DNA from 2 places in the uncultured Oceanicoccus sp. genome. Region 2 is predicted to be linked to the other one. Evidence: predicted binding sites of a transcription regulator. Region 2 holds the regulator's gene; the other holds the start of a gene.
What was found. Region 2 encodes LexA, which represses DNA repair genes until DNA is damaged. Its sites were predicted from a motif close to ACTGTNTNTANANACAGT; they were not measured.

Region 1 (8,385 bases), on a different contig from region 2:
GGTGGCGCTGATTAACTGCAAGGTATTGCCAGTAGTGATGCCTGTTTTTTCAGTACTGCATTCCAGACGTCTTATATTTCTATACAGATGGGCAATATATTGATTGATACTTATTCGCTCTTGCATGCTGTGGGCGGTTTGCTGCTCAAGTTGATCGATAGCCAGGCTATATATCTTTCTACTGTCGGCCTCATGACCTAGCATAACGCAGGTGTTGGCCAATAATACGGCTGAGGTGCTGACTAATTCACAGGCACTGCTACGATCAAGCACTTCACTGGTCATAATAATGCAAGCTGTCTCGTAGGCGCTGCCCAGAAAGGCTATGGCTTGCTGCCACTCTCTTTGGTCATAGAGTGCGCTGCCTTGATCAAAGCTATCCTGCCAGACGTTAATCGCTTGAACAGGATGGTCGTTCAGCATTGCTCGATGTTTGTCGCATAGAAATTTAATCGTCACTACCCTCTCCCTCTCCCTTTCTCTCTCTTGAGCTTAAGTACATTGAGTTCAACTATAATTGAGTTGAATAAACTATAAATGATAATCATTATCATTTGCAATAGTTAATTTAATCTCAGCACTTAATTTGCGGAATATCGGACCAGCGAGTGGTATAGGCTGGGGATAAGTACTGTTGGCGCATTTTCCAGCGCTGTTTTGAACCTTCGGCACCGATATAAACTGAACCTCGGCCATAGCGCCGGTTGATGCTATCCAGTGCTGCCATCAGGTGTTCGGATTTTAAGGGCTGTCCGGGGTGAAATAAGTCATTCTGCTGAAAGGTTTTATCCTGTAGTTCAATCAGCCCTACCCCGGCTTTTAGATAACGCCGCTGCGGTTGAAAAATATCCCTAACGGCCCTGCGCGCATAATGGATAATAAAACGGCTATCGTCGGTAGCAAACGGCAGTTTTAGGGTGCGGCTACGGCTGTAATAATCCGGCTCATAAGGCGAGGTATTGATAAAAACCTGTAGCGTTTTTACGCTGTGGTTTTGTGCTCTGAGTTTTTCAGCCGCTCTGGCCGCATAACCACTAACGGCATGTTCTAGCGGTTGCAATGCAGTGATTTTGTCACCAAAGGAACGGGTGCAGAAAATCTGTTGTTTAGCGGCCGGCTGCTGATCCAGTGAATAACAGGCAATGCCATTAAGCTCATTGATGGTGCGCTCAATATTGATATTAAACTGCTTGCGTAGTTGTTTGGGGTCAGCATTTGCTAAATCATAGGCGCTATTAATGCCCAATGCATTTAGCCGCTGAGCAAAGCGCGAACCTATGCCCCATACTTTTTTTACCGGCAAGCGCTGCTGTAGCCACTGCCATTTATAAGCTTGGTCGAGAACACAGACACCATTGAGTTTGGGAATTTTTTTGGCGGCATGAGCGGCTATTTTGGTCAGGGTTTTGCTGGGTGCTATACCGATTTCTACCGGCATTCTGACTTCGCGCCATACGGTCTGTTTAATGATTTCGCCGTAGGCTTTAAGGTCTTGATTGAGCCCGGCAACATCTAAAAACATTTCATCAATCGAATAAACTTCTATCTCCGGGGAAAAGCGGCTCAAGGTGGTCATTACGCGATGGCTGATATCACCATACAGTTCATAGTTAGAGGAAAAGATGGTGACGCCCTGCTGCTCTAATACATGCCGAATTTTATGGAAGGGCTCTAGATCAGGAATGCCCAGCGCTTTGGCTTCACGATTGCGAGCCACCACACAGCCATCGTTATTGCTTAGCACCACAACCGGTTTACCGCGTAAATCCGGGCGGTAAATCTGTTCACAGCAAGCAAAGCAGGTTTGGCAATCAGCTAAGAGGAACATGGCAGCGTATCCAGCGTCGTACTACCCCTTCAATCACTAGCTCACTATTGCCTATCGCAATCGGTTGCATCGCATCATTGGCGGGGAGTAATAATTGCCGTTCGGTATCGATGGTTTTGCAAGTCAGTTCACCATCAAGGGCTGCAATCACTAGGCTGCCATTTTTGGGTTCTATATGGCGTTCAACAATTAATAGATCACCGGGAAACAGGCCGACATTGATTTGCGACATGCCCACCACTCGGGCCAAAAAAGTTGAGCTGGGCTGCTCTATCAGTTTGTTAAGCAGGTCAATCTCTTCATCGATAAAATCATCTGCAGGGCTGGGAAAGCCTGCAGAGACGGAATGACTGTATTTGGGAATAAGAAGCACTTTCATAAGATCGGTATTTATACTGTATGTATGTACAGTATGTCAACATATCTTGATGATAAGTTGTTCTTTAATCTAGGTTTTTTGCTGGTTAGCGATTGCTTGAGCTAATAGCTTATCTCGATAATAGAGCTATTTATCACTGTTGATATCAAAGGTTGGCCAGGCGGCGCGGATATAAACTAGCATCGACCATAGTGTCAGTAGCGCGGATATATATAGCAATATCAGGCCACCATTGAGTAGCAAATCACTATCTAGCAACAAACCGCTATGCTGCGGGGCTACCGCTAACAGCACGATAATCGCTAAAATCTGGAAGGTGGTTTTTACTTTGCCGATATAAGAGACCGCTACGCTGGTACGTTTACCCAGTTCAGCCATCCACTCGCGCAAAGCCGAGATAACGATTTCACGGCCAATAATCACCATCGCAGGAATGGTAAACCACCAGCTGCCAAATCGCTCTACCAATAATACCAGCGCGATCGCCACCATCAGTTTATCGGCTACAGGGTCTAAGAAGGCGCCAAAAGGTGTGGACTGGTTGAGTTTGCGAGCCAAATAGCCATCCAGCCAGTCAGTAATACCGGCCAGCGCAAAGATCACCGCCGAAGCGATAAAGCTCCAGTGATAGGGAAGATAAAAGACAAGGACAAAAACCGGTATAAGAGCAATTCTAAACAGGGTAAGCGCGTTAGGTATATTCATTTATTTTTAAGTAATCAGTATCAACACAAGATGTTTGCCATTCTACCTATTATGCAGGGCTGCCACTATATCTCTGGCCAACTTTTCGCTGATTCCGGATATATTGGCTAAATCTTCTACGCTGGCCGCCTTCACTTCTTGCCAGCCGCCAAAGTGACGCAGTAATTCCCTTCGCCGTTTGGGACCAACACCGGGAATTCCTTGTAAGGGTGACTCGCGACGCTTTTTATCGCGGCGCTGTTTATGGCCGGTAATAGCAAAACGGTGTGACTCATCGCGAATATGCTGCACTAAATGCAAAGCCGAGGAATCGGCGGGCATAATAAATTCTTCATGGGTATCGGCGCGATAAAGTACTTCAAAACCCGCTTTGCGGGTGGTGCCTTTGGCCACACCGACAACTAGTAGATCGGTAATTTGTAGTTCTTGAAGTATCGATAAGGCTTGCGTCACCTGCCCTTTGCCACCATCAATAAAGAGAATATCCGGCATTGTAGCTTCTCCGGATTTAATCCGGGTATAGCGTCGACCCAGTGCTTGGCGCATCGCGCCATAGTCATCGCCGGCGGTGATCGCTTCGATATTAAAACGACGGTAGTCGGATTTTAATGGGCCGTTAGTATCAAACACCACACAGGAAGCCACTGTCGCTTCTCCACTGCTATGGCTAATATCAAAACACTCAAGTCGCTGTGGCATCTGCGGTAACTTAAGGGCTTGCTGCAAGGCTTCAAAACGTTGGTAAAGGGTTTGTTTGTTGGCAAGATGACCGGTTAAATTTTGCTGTGCTGTTTCACTCGCCAGTTTTAGCCATTTGGCGCGATTACTGCGCACTCGATTGCTGATGGAGATTTTGCGTCCAGAAGCAGTAGACAAAGCTTTAGCTAAGGCATCGGCACCATCAAACTCATGGCTGACTATAATTTCTCGGGGCATATTATCCGCACCGGCGCCATTGGCTAGATAATATTGCGATAAAAAAGCTTCAAGGATTTGTGGTTGTTGCTCATCCAAATGCACTTTAGGAAAATAACTTTTGCTACCCAGCACTCGTCCACCGCGCACAAAGAGTAGCTGGATACAAACAACCCCCGCCCGATAATCACAGGCCGCAATATCAATATCACCAGACTCCCCTTCAATATATTGACTGGCTTGCACCTGCTGCAAATATTGAATGTTGTCGCGATACTCCATGGCCTGTTCAAATTCCAACGCGGTGGAAGCAGCTTCCATTTTATTGGCCAACGCGGTAATGAGGTGTTTGTTTTTTCCTTCTAAAAACATCACGGTATGGCGAACAGACTCTGCATAGTCATCCGCGGCAACTTTATTAACACAGGGTGCGCTGCAGCGATTGATTTGGTATTGCAGGCAAGGACGCGAACGATGATTATAAAAGCTATCTTCACACTGGCGCACTTTAAAAACTTTCTGTAAAAGATTGAGGCTTTCTTTGACTGCGTAGGTATTTGGATAAGGACCAAAATAACGGCCTTGGCGTTTTTTTGCACCGCGGTGTACAGCAATACGGGGAAACTCATGTTGCGATGATAAATAAATATAGGGAAACGATTTATCATCGCGCAATAAAATATTATAGGGGGGGCGTTGCTGCTTAATCAGATTATGTTCCAGCAGCAGGGCTTCCGTTTCTGTATGGGTAATGGTGACTTCAATAGCGGCTATTTTTGACACTAGCGCTGCGGTTTTAACCGCTAAACCTTGCTGGCGAAAGTAACTGGATAAGCGGTTTTTCAGGTTTTTGGCTTTACCGGTATAGAGAATCTCACCATCGGCATCATACATCTGGTAAATGCCGGGCTTAGTGGTGAGTGTTTTTAAAAACGACGCATGATCAAACACCGGAGCCCTGTTCTCAGATGACTGGTTGTTAGATGATGGGTTCTCAGATAGCTTGTTATCAGCTGAGGTGTTAGTCGCTTTATCGGTCAAGAGGTTACTCTACGAAAAGTTAAGTTAATACGCCCCGCTACAGGCTTGGCGGTTTTAGGTATTTGGTGATGCCAGTATTGCTGTGTTGATCCGGCCATAACCAATAACGAACCGCCCTCTAAATCAATATGTACCGGTGTTGTCTGTTGCTGCCGTTGGCGTAGAGAAAAACGTCTAGTAGCACCAAAACTTAACGAAGCAATAATCGGCTGATGCCCTAGCTCCGCTTCATCATCACTATGCCAAGCGACACTGTCAGCACCATCGCGATAATAATTGGCCAAAACACTATTAAAACGGGTATTAAGCTGTTGTTCTACCTGTTGCTTCAGAGCGAGTAAACTATCTGTCCATGGAATTGGTGACATGTTTAAACCTGAATAGGTATAGGCGGCACCTTTATCACCATACCAAGCGTTCATTCTGGGAATCAATACCGACTTGCCATACATTCGAAGGGTATCCTGCCGCCATTGCAAATCATTAAGTAGCTGGTGATAAATCACCGAGTGATCGGCGATAAAGTTTTGGTAATAACTAATATCAGCCTGCGGCAAATCAAGCACTTGGGGTATAGAAGAAAATAAACCGGCTTGCACAGCGCTGACCTCAATAAATTTGCGGTTCTATTTCTAGATGAATAGCAAAGCGTTCTGCAATAGATTGCTGAACGGCTTCTGCCAATGCAAGCACTGCCTGACCATCACCCTGCTGATCATTAATCAATACCAGTGCCTGTTGCTCATGCATGCCTACCGGCCCCATTTTTTTCCCTTTCCAGCCAGCGTTTTCCAATAACCAACCGGCAGCAACTTTTATTTGGCCATCTGGCTGCGGATAACACACCATATCGGGGTAGCTGGTTAACAGTTGCTGTTGTTGCTGTTGACTGATTATCGGGTTTTTAAAAAAACTGCCGACATTGGCCAATACGGCAGGGTCAGGTAATTTGCTTTGGCGGATAGCCATTACCGCGCTGGACACTTGTTGTGCTGTGGGAGAGGCAATTTCTGCCGCTTGAAAATACTGCTGCAAAGCGCCATAGCTGATATTAGGGTTGTCGATTAGCGACAGGCGCAAGGTCACTGAGGTAATAAAAAAGCGATGTTTTAACTGCTGTTTAAATACACTATTACGATAGGAGAACTGGCATTCTTCGGCCGATAAATGACGCCACTCCTGTCGATCAAGATCCCAGCCATAAAGCGACTCGAAAATTTGTTCTAACTCAACGCCATAGGCGCCAATATTTTGAATCGGTGCGGCACCGACTGTGCCGGGAATTAACGAGAGGTTTTCCAGACCATAATAATGATGCCGCAAACAATATTGCACCAGATCGTGCCAGTTCTCTCCGGCCTGTGCGGTAACTAAAACATCATCGCCCTGCTGCTTGGTACTGATGCCTCTTAATCGGCAATACATAGCCAAGCCGTCAATATCCTGGGTCAATACCAGATTGCTACCGCCGCCAATAAAAACAACAGGCCAATGGTTATATTTGGCTAACTCAAGGGCACTGGTGACATCAGAAGGCTGATCGATCAAGGCCAAAAATCTGGCACTGGCATTGATGCCTAGCGTATTCAAAGCCTGTAAGGAAGCGTTTTGCCGTATTTGTAAGGTCATTGACATTACCGGAGTTTTGCATGCTGCTGGATATGCGCTAACAAGCCCTGACTGGCCTGCTCCACTAAATCCAGCACTGCTTCAAAACCATTATCATCGCCATAATAAGGATCGGGAACCGCTAATAGTTCGCTGTCGCCATAGCTTAAAAACAAACCCAACTCACCCGAATAGTTAGATGGACACAAGGCTTGCAAATCGGTCAGGTTGGCTTGATCCATAGCCAGTATATAATCAAATTGGTCAAAGTCACTACGGCTAACTTGTCTGGCGCGCAGTGGTGTTAAATCATAACCACGTTTTGCCGCCGCGGCGACTGATCGACTATCCGGTGGTTTGCCGCTATGCCATGCTGCCGTACCGCAGGAGTCAGTGTCAATACGATGGTTTAGCTGATGATCAGCCACTAGCTGTGCAAATACCCCGTGTGCGGTCGGTGAGCGACAGATATTGCCAAGACAAACAAAAAGAACACTAACGTCCACTGTTAGGCTTTATCTTGAGTCAACAGAGCACGAACCGCCTCTAGGTCCTGCTCGGTATCAACACCTGCGGGAATAGTCTCACAAGCTTCGCTGGCCATGATAGTGACGCCGTTCTCTAAGGCCCGAAGTTGCTCCAGTTTTTCAGTGCGCTCTAGTGAGCTGGCTGGCCATTGAACAAATTGATGTAACAATGCAACGCGGTAGGCATAGATGCCGATATGGCGATAGTAATTGACTCCTAGCGGTAGCTGGCCATCGTTACTGGTAAAAGTATCGCGACTCCAAGGGATTGGCGCACGGGAAAAATACAAGGCCCTGCCGTTAGTATCCATAGTGACTTTAACAACATTGGGGTTAAAGACTTCATCACTATCAGTAATGTTTTCTACCAGCGTTGCAATACCAGCCTGTGGGTTATGCTGTAACTGCATGGCGACCTGATTGATAACACTGGCAGGGATTAATGGCTCATCACCTTGCACATTAACCACGATATGCTGATTATCAAGTTTAAGTTGGCTAACCACTTGCTGCAGCCGATCAGTGCCCGACTCATGATCTTTTGAAGTCATCACCACTTCGGCACCAAAACCTTGTGCAACGGATTCAATACGCTGATCGTCGGTAGCAATAATAACGCGCTCGGCAGCGCTTTGCGTGGCCTGTTGATAAACATGTTGCACCATGGGTTTGCCAGCAATATCGGCCAGCGGTTTTCCCGGCAGCCGACTTGACCCATAGCGAGCAGGTATAACTATGCTAAAACTCATGACGGCTGTCTCGATGGCAGTGATTGAATTTGTTTCACTATACTATCAAAAAATGACTGTTCTATCGCAGCCTCTACGGGTAATACCCAGCTATTTTCAGGAGGCTGCATATTGCCTAATTTGACCGCATCCTTGGCTGTCATAATAATCGGCAAAGGTTCAGAAAATTGAAAATCATCATGGCTAAAGTTGTAGTGATCGGCAAAGGCATGTTCAACCGGATCAAAACCTAGCTGGCGCAAGCTAGTAAAAAAACGTTCAGGATGACCAATGCCGGCCACTGCGTGAACCCGTTTGCCATAAGGCCATTTATCTATCGCGACCACAGCGTTAGTATCAATCGATTGGAGCGCTTGTGCTTGCAATTGCATGGGATAAAACGGTATTGCGCTGGGCAGTTGCAATACGCCCTCACCATTGCCAATAATATAATCAACCTGCGATAGACGACTGACACACTCCCTTAGTGGTCCTGTTGGCAGTAACCAGTTATTACCAAAACCGCGCTTGGCATCGACTACTGCGATTTCAATCGCTCTTTTCAATGCATAGTGCTGTAGTCCGTCGTCACTAATCACTACATCGCAATCATTATCGGTTAGCAGCATTGCGATCGCTTGTTGTCTATTGGCA
Region 2 (5,242 bases):
CAACGCCGAGACAAAAAATAACATCGACGCAGGCAAAGGCGCCGACGAAATAACATCACCAGTACGGACAGCCCAAGCATAATGCCCGAGCCCAGGAAGCTTTAGATGCTCAGTATTCTTTTCATGCTGCCGCTGATAACCCATTCGGGTATCAAACACCCAAGCCATTTTAGTATTTGGCGCAAACTCTTCTTCAAACCAATAAACCCAATGATTAGACGTAAAATTAGAAAAGCTGACGCTACTACCATCATCAGCATCAAGAAAATGCCAATTCTCTAAACCACTTGGCTGATAAAAACCATCAATGTCTACGTAACCAGGATTTTCAAGGTTGTTATAGAACATATGGCCTAATTCACTGATCGTGTTGTTAAATCCACTATCACAACTGCCATCATAGTCATAACAAGGATTAGCAGGATTGACCAACCTAGCTGAAGGCAGCCGCCAGTCATCATAACCACCGTATTCTAAACCGCCGGCCCAAGCTTTGGCCTCGGGCCAGCTCAGGTCACCCTCATTATCGTACTGAGAAGTTTTTGCATAATTAGCATCCTGCAACCAGGTAATATTCAAGACACTATCGTAAATCAAGCCATTACCACGGTCATACAAGGCAGCTTCAGCATAAAAGGTAACAGGGACAAGGCAAGCAAGGACAAAGTGAGGTCTAAACATAATTAAATCCTTTTTATATTTCGATATTTAATCCGTTAAACATTTACATGGTATCATTTAATCCAAATCATAATACAGCCTTGCATAGATCAAATAAGACTTTGAAAATTGTTTGTAATAACGTAAATTAAATTATTACTAATTAAACTCAATTAATATCGAAAAAAACAGTTGGTGTTATGTACAAAGAAATCCGCTTCGAAATCGATGGCCCTTGTGCCACCATCACCTTAAACCGCCCAGAACAACTAAACGCATGGACACTCTCTATGGGCGATGAGATTCGCAGAGCCTTTGCTACTGCAGAGCAAGACACCAATGTTGTAGGAATTATTTTTACTGGTGCTGGCCGCGCCTTTTGTTCTGGGGCAGATCTAAGTTTGCTCGACGGCGTCTCTTCAACTGATCTCAATGATCATGCTGGCTCAGCCATGCCAGGCGACAAGACTATTGGCACCAGCTATCGTCAAACCTACTCCTATATCGCTTCTATTCGCAAACCAGTGATTGCTGCCATTCATGGCCCCTGTATTGGCATGGGTATCCCCATTGCACTATTTTGTGATTTACGCTTTGCTACACCCGAATCTTTTTTTATGACCGCTTTCGCCCAGCGAGGCTTAATTGCCGAATGGGGTAGTAGCTGGTTACTGCCACGTATGATTGGCAACACTCATGCTATGGATATGCTGCTATCTAGTCGCCGCGTCTATGCTGAAGAAGCCAAAGATATGGGCATGATCAATCGCATTTGTGAACAGTCAGAATTAATCAACGAAGCTAAACGGTATATTGCCGACCTTGCTGACAGTTGTTCACCCTACTCTATGGCGATTATTAAGCGACAACTACATCAAGATTGGATGAATAGTTTAGATGTAGCGCAGAATAATGCGATGGATTTGATGTTGGCGAGCTTTGCTGGTGAAAACTTAAAAGAGGGTCTTGCCGCCATTACAGAAAAACGTGCCGCAAAATTCCCACCACTTAAACTTGACGATAGTGACTAGCTATTCACTAGCCATTCACTACCTCTCCACCTCCCTATTTTGATTATCTTGCTTTCTGGTTAAAGCTGCTGGACTGATTATTACAAAAGCTTGCACAATAAGATTTACTGTATATAATCACAGATACTGTATATAAAACCATACTGGTAGGCCGTCCAGCTACCAATGTGGCCGTACTACTGTCTACATGCAAGCAAGACAACATCAATCAATCGATTGAAAAAAAAGGAGCAGCGTTATGACCAAACTGACACAACGACAAAATGAAGTGCTCAATGTCATAAAAAGTCATATTGAAGACACCGGCTTCCCCCCTACCCGCGCAGATATCGCGCGTGAGTTGGGTTTCAAATCCGCTAATGCAGCTGAAGAACACCTTAAAGCGCTTGCCCGTAAAGGCGCTATCGAAATGATTGCCGGCGCTTCACGCGGTATTCGTATTCCAGAAAATGATGACGAGAGCGGCATCCCTATCGTGGGTCAGGTGGCTGCCGGCAACCCAATTACCGCACAGGAACATATTGAAGATTACTGCCAAATGCCACCCTCATTTTTCAGCCCCCATGCTGATTATTTTTTGCGGGTACGAGGCGATAGTATGATTGATATTGGTATTTTTGAGGGTGATTTGCTAGCGGTCCACAAAACCAAAGACGTACAAAACGGTGAGATCGTGGTGGCCCGAATTGATGATGAAGTGACAGTAAAACGCTTGAGAAAAACTCGCAGCAAGCATCAAATACAATTACTACCGGAAAATCAGGATTATCAACCGATTGAAGTTGACCTGCGTTATCAGGACTTTGACATTGAAGGGCTAAGTGTAGGCGTGGTCAGAAAACAATAGCTAGAAAATCAACAGCAATGAATAGGTCAAAAATTCATACAGGAAATTAGGCCTGATCATTGTTATTCTATATCTGCAGCATTTATTTAGGCTTAATCTTCCCCGCTGCAAAACTGATGGATAATTAACTTACACTCGGAGGGATTCGTATGGGTAAAAACAGTAAACAAACTTCAAAAGATATTGCTTCACTAGCGGCCAAAACACTGAGAGAACCTAATGCTTCGGAAATTGCAAAACAACTTGCAGGAGCCGCCTTGTCTCAATCAAGCACAAATAAACAGACAGGGGATTCTATGGAAACTATCCTCAATCACTTCGCCAAACACATTGGTCTGCAACAATTTGGGTCTCCAGTCTCTATCAGTGGCGTTGAGCCTACTAAGTAAATATCTTTATCATTGACCTAGAAATTGCTCCGCTGTGAGGTCATAGCAAGTGCTATCCAAATCGGCCACCACCGCTAAGCTGGTTCGAGCCTTGGGTAGTTCATAAGCAAAAAAGAATTTAGTCGCGGCTAGCTTTCCGGTATAAAAATTCTTATCACCGGCATCGCCATTATCTAAACCTGCACAAGCGGCAATCGCCTGTTTTAGCCACATCCACGCAATCACCCCATGCCCCATGGCATCGAGAAAAATGGTGGCATTGGCCAGCGCCAGTGCTTTATCGTCACAATCTACCACTGCGGCGATGGTCTGTTCAATTTGATCAAAGGTTGCTGTTAGTTGCTGACAATAGTCTGACAACTGAGGGTAAGTGGCTGCGGCATCAATTGTCGCCAGTATCTCCTCACGCAAAATAGCCACGGCAGCACCCTTATGCATTTGTACCTTACGCCCCAAGATATCCAGACCCTGAATACCCCAAGTCCCCTCATGGATATGGTTGAGTCGGTTATCGCGATAGAGTCGCTCCACTGGATATTCGCGGGTATAGCCGTAACCACCCAATACCTGTATGGCAAGCTTATTGGCTTCTAAGCAATACTCCGATGGCCAAGATTTACAGATCGGTGTAAGCAAATCCAGCAATAAACTCATACGTTGATTCTGTTGCTGATCCTGCGAGATTTTTTGTTGATCGATAATTTGTGAGCTGTAATACATTAGCATTTGTGCACCTTCGACAAATGCTTTTTGTGCCATCAGCATGCGTTTGATATCGGCGTGTTCGGAGATCATCACCTGCGGCAAATCTGGGTTCTTATTATTCAATGGCCGTCCCTGCGGGCGATTGCGCGCATAATCCAGCGAATAAAGGTAGCCACCCAATGCTGTCATCACTGCTGACAGACCGACCGAAATCCGCGCTTCATTCATCATATGAAACATATTGGCCAGACCGTCATTTTCATTACCTACGAGATAGCCGATACAGTCGCCACCCTCACCAAAGTTTAATAAGGTGTTGGTCGCCCCACGACAGCCCATCTTATGATTAAGCCCCGCCAGTGCGATATTATTGTGTTCACCAAGACTACCATCGGCATTAACCCGCATTTTCGGTACCAGGAACAGAGAGATTCCCCTAACGCCCGCAGGACCACCGGGGACCTTGGCTAGCACCATATGAATAATATTATCGCTAAGATCCTGCTCCCCGCCAGATATCCACATTTTGGTGCCAGTAAGCTTGTAACTACCATCGCCCAGAGGTTCCGCCTTGGTGCGAATATCCGCAAGGGATGAGCCCGCCTGCGGCTCAGATAGACACATGGTGCCAAACCAATCGCCGGCCACCAACGGGCCTAAATACTGCTCTTTCAGTGCAGATGAACCGCAAGCATTGAGCATATTGGCAACACCTTGGGTTAGAAACAGATAAATATTGATCGGGTTATTGGCACAGACAAACATACCATTTAAGGCCTGATCGACCATCCAGGGTAACTGCATACCACCGATATCGGCGTCGTAGCCAGAGGTGGCTAACCCCGCCTCTTTAAAGGCATTAATTGCTTGCTTAACCTCAGGAATAGTCTCCACTGCACCATCGATAAACTGTGGTTCATTGGCATCCAGCTTGCCCGCGCAGGGCAAAAACTCTTCCTCAGCGATGCTCTGACATAGATCAAACATCGCGTCTAACGATTCACGATCATAGTCAGAGTAGCGTTCAGACTTCAGCAAATTATCTAAATCCAGCGCTTCATAAAACATAAAGTCCAGATCTCGGCGATTTACAATCATTGACATAATGCGTCTCTCTCGGTGATTAATTTAATGCTGATTTAAAAATATACCGCACGATAACGGGCGCTTTCTACTATTGCTGCTGCAATGACCAGCGCTCCAACAACTGCTGGTTATCATGCTGCCAGGGATGAAAATCCTTACGGAAAAAATCGCGATAAAGTTTTAAGGTGCCACGCAATACGCCGCGTTTACCAAACAAAAATGCAAGACCAGAGAACCAGACTTTGGGACTCCATAACTTTCCATCACACTTCAGCATATGGCGCACGCCATGCAAAATATCCCAAATCAGAAAAAAGGTACTGCGACGCATAGCGGCACGACGCATTTTTTCAGTGCCACCGATGGCGCGATAAACATCAAAAGCCACCGCTTTGTGTTCCATTTCCTCGGCAGCATGCCAGCGCCATAGCTCGGCCATGGCTGGATGCGCAACGGCAAAAATATCGGCCTCACCCAATACTTTTTCCGCCATGACCGCTGTCATATATTCTACTGCCACAGTA

Region 1: a site for LexA is predicted at 2,223-2,240, ahead of umuD (translesion error-prone DNA polymerase V autoproteolytic subunit). Genes of this name have one in related genera too.

Annotation. Positions count from the first base shown of each region.
Region 1 covers NZ_CAXAHB010000019.1:664-9,048, forward strand. Annotated here, with positions in the region: gene AACP44_RS03470 (hypothetical protein) at 1-459, opposite strand, end outside; gene AACP44_RS03475 (Y-family DNA polymerase) at 575-1,828, opposite strand; gene umuD (translesion error-prone DNA polymerase V autoproteolytic subunit) at 1,812-2,207, opposite strand; gene pgsA (CDP-diacylglycerol--glycerol-3-phosphate 3-phosphatidyltransferase) at 2,334-2,912, opposite strand; gene uvrC (excinuclease ABC subunit UvrC) at 2,955-4,778, opposite strand; gene AACP44_RS03495 (alpha-ketoglutarate-dependent dioxygenase AlkB) at 4,865-5,467, opposite strand; gene murB (UDP-N-acetylmuramate dehydrogenase) at 5,478-6,497, opposite strand; gene AACP44_RS03505 (low molecular weight protein-tyrosine-phosphatase) at 6,503-6,982, opposite strand; gene kdsB (3-deoxy-manno-octulosonate cytidylyltransferase) at 6,985-7,752, opposite strand; gene lpxK (tetraacyldisaccharide 4'-kinase) at 7,749-8,385, opposite strand, start outside.
Region 2 covers NZ_CAXAHB010000090.1:421-5,662, reverse strand. Annotated here, with positions in the region: partial or broken gene AACP44_RS08200 (hypothetical protein) at 1-681, opposite strand, end outside; gene AACP44_RS08195 (enoyl-CoA hydratase-related protein) at 861-1,691, shown strand; gene lexA (transcriptional repressor LexA) at 1,930-2,538, shown strand; gene AACP44_RS08185 (hypothetical protein) at 2,688-2,927, shown strand; gene AACP44_RS08180 (acyl-CoA dehydrogenase) at 2,937-4,736, opposite strand; gene AACP44_RS08175 (metal-dependent hydrolase) at 4,807-5,242, opposite strand, start outside.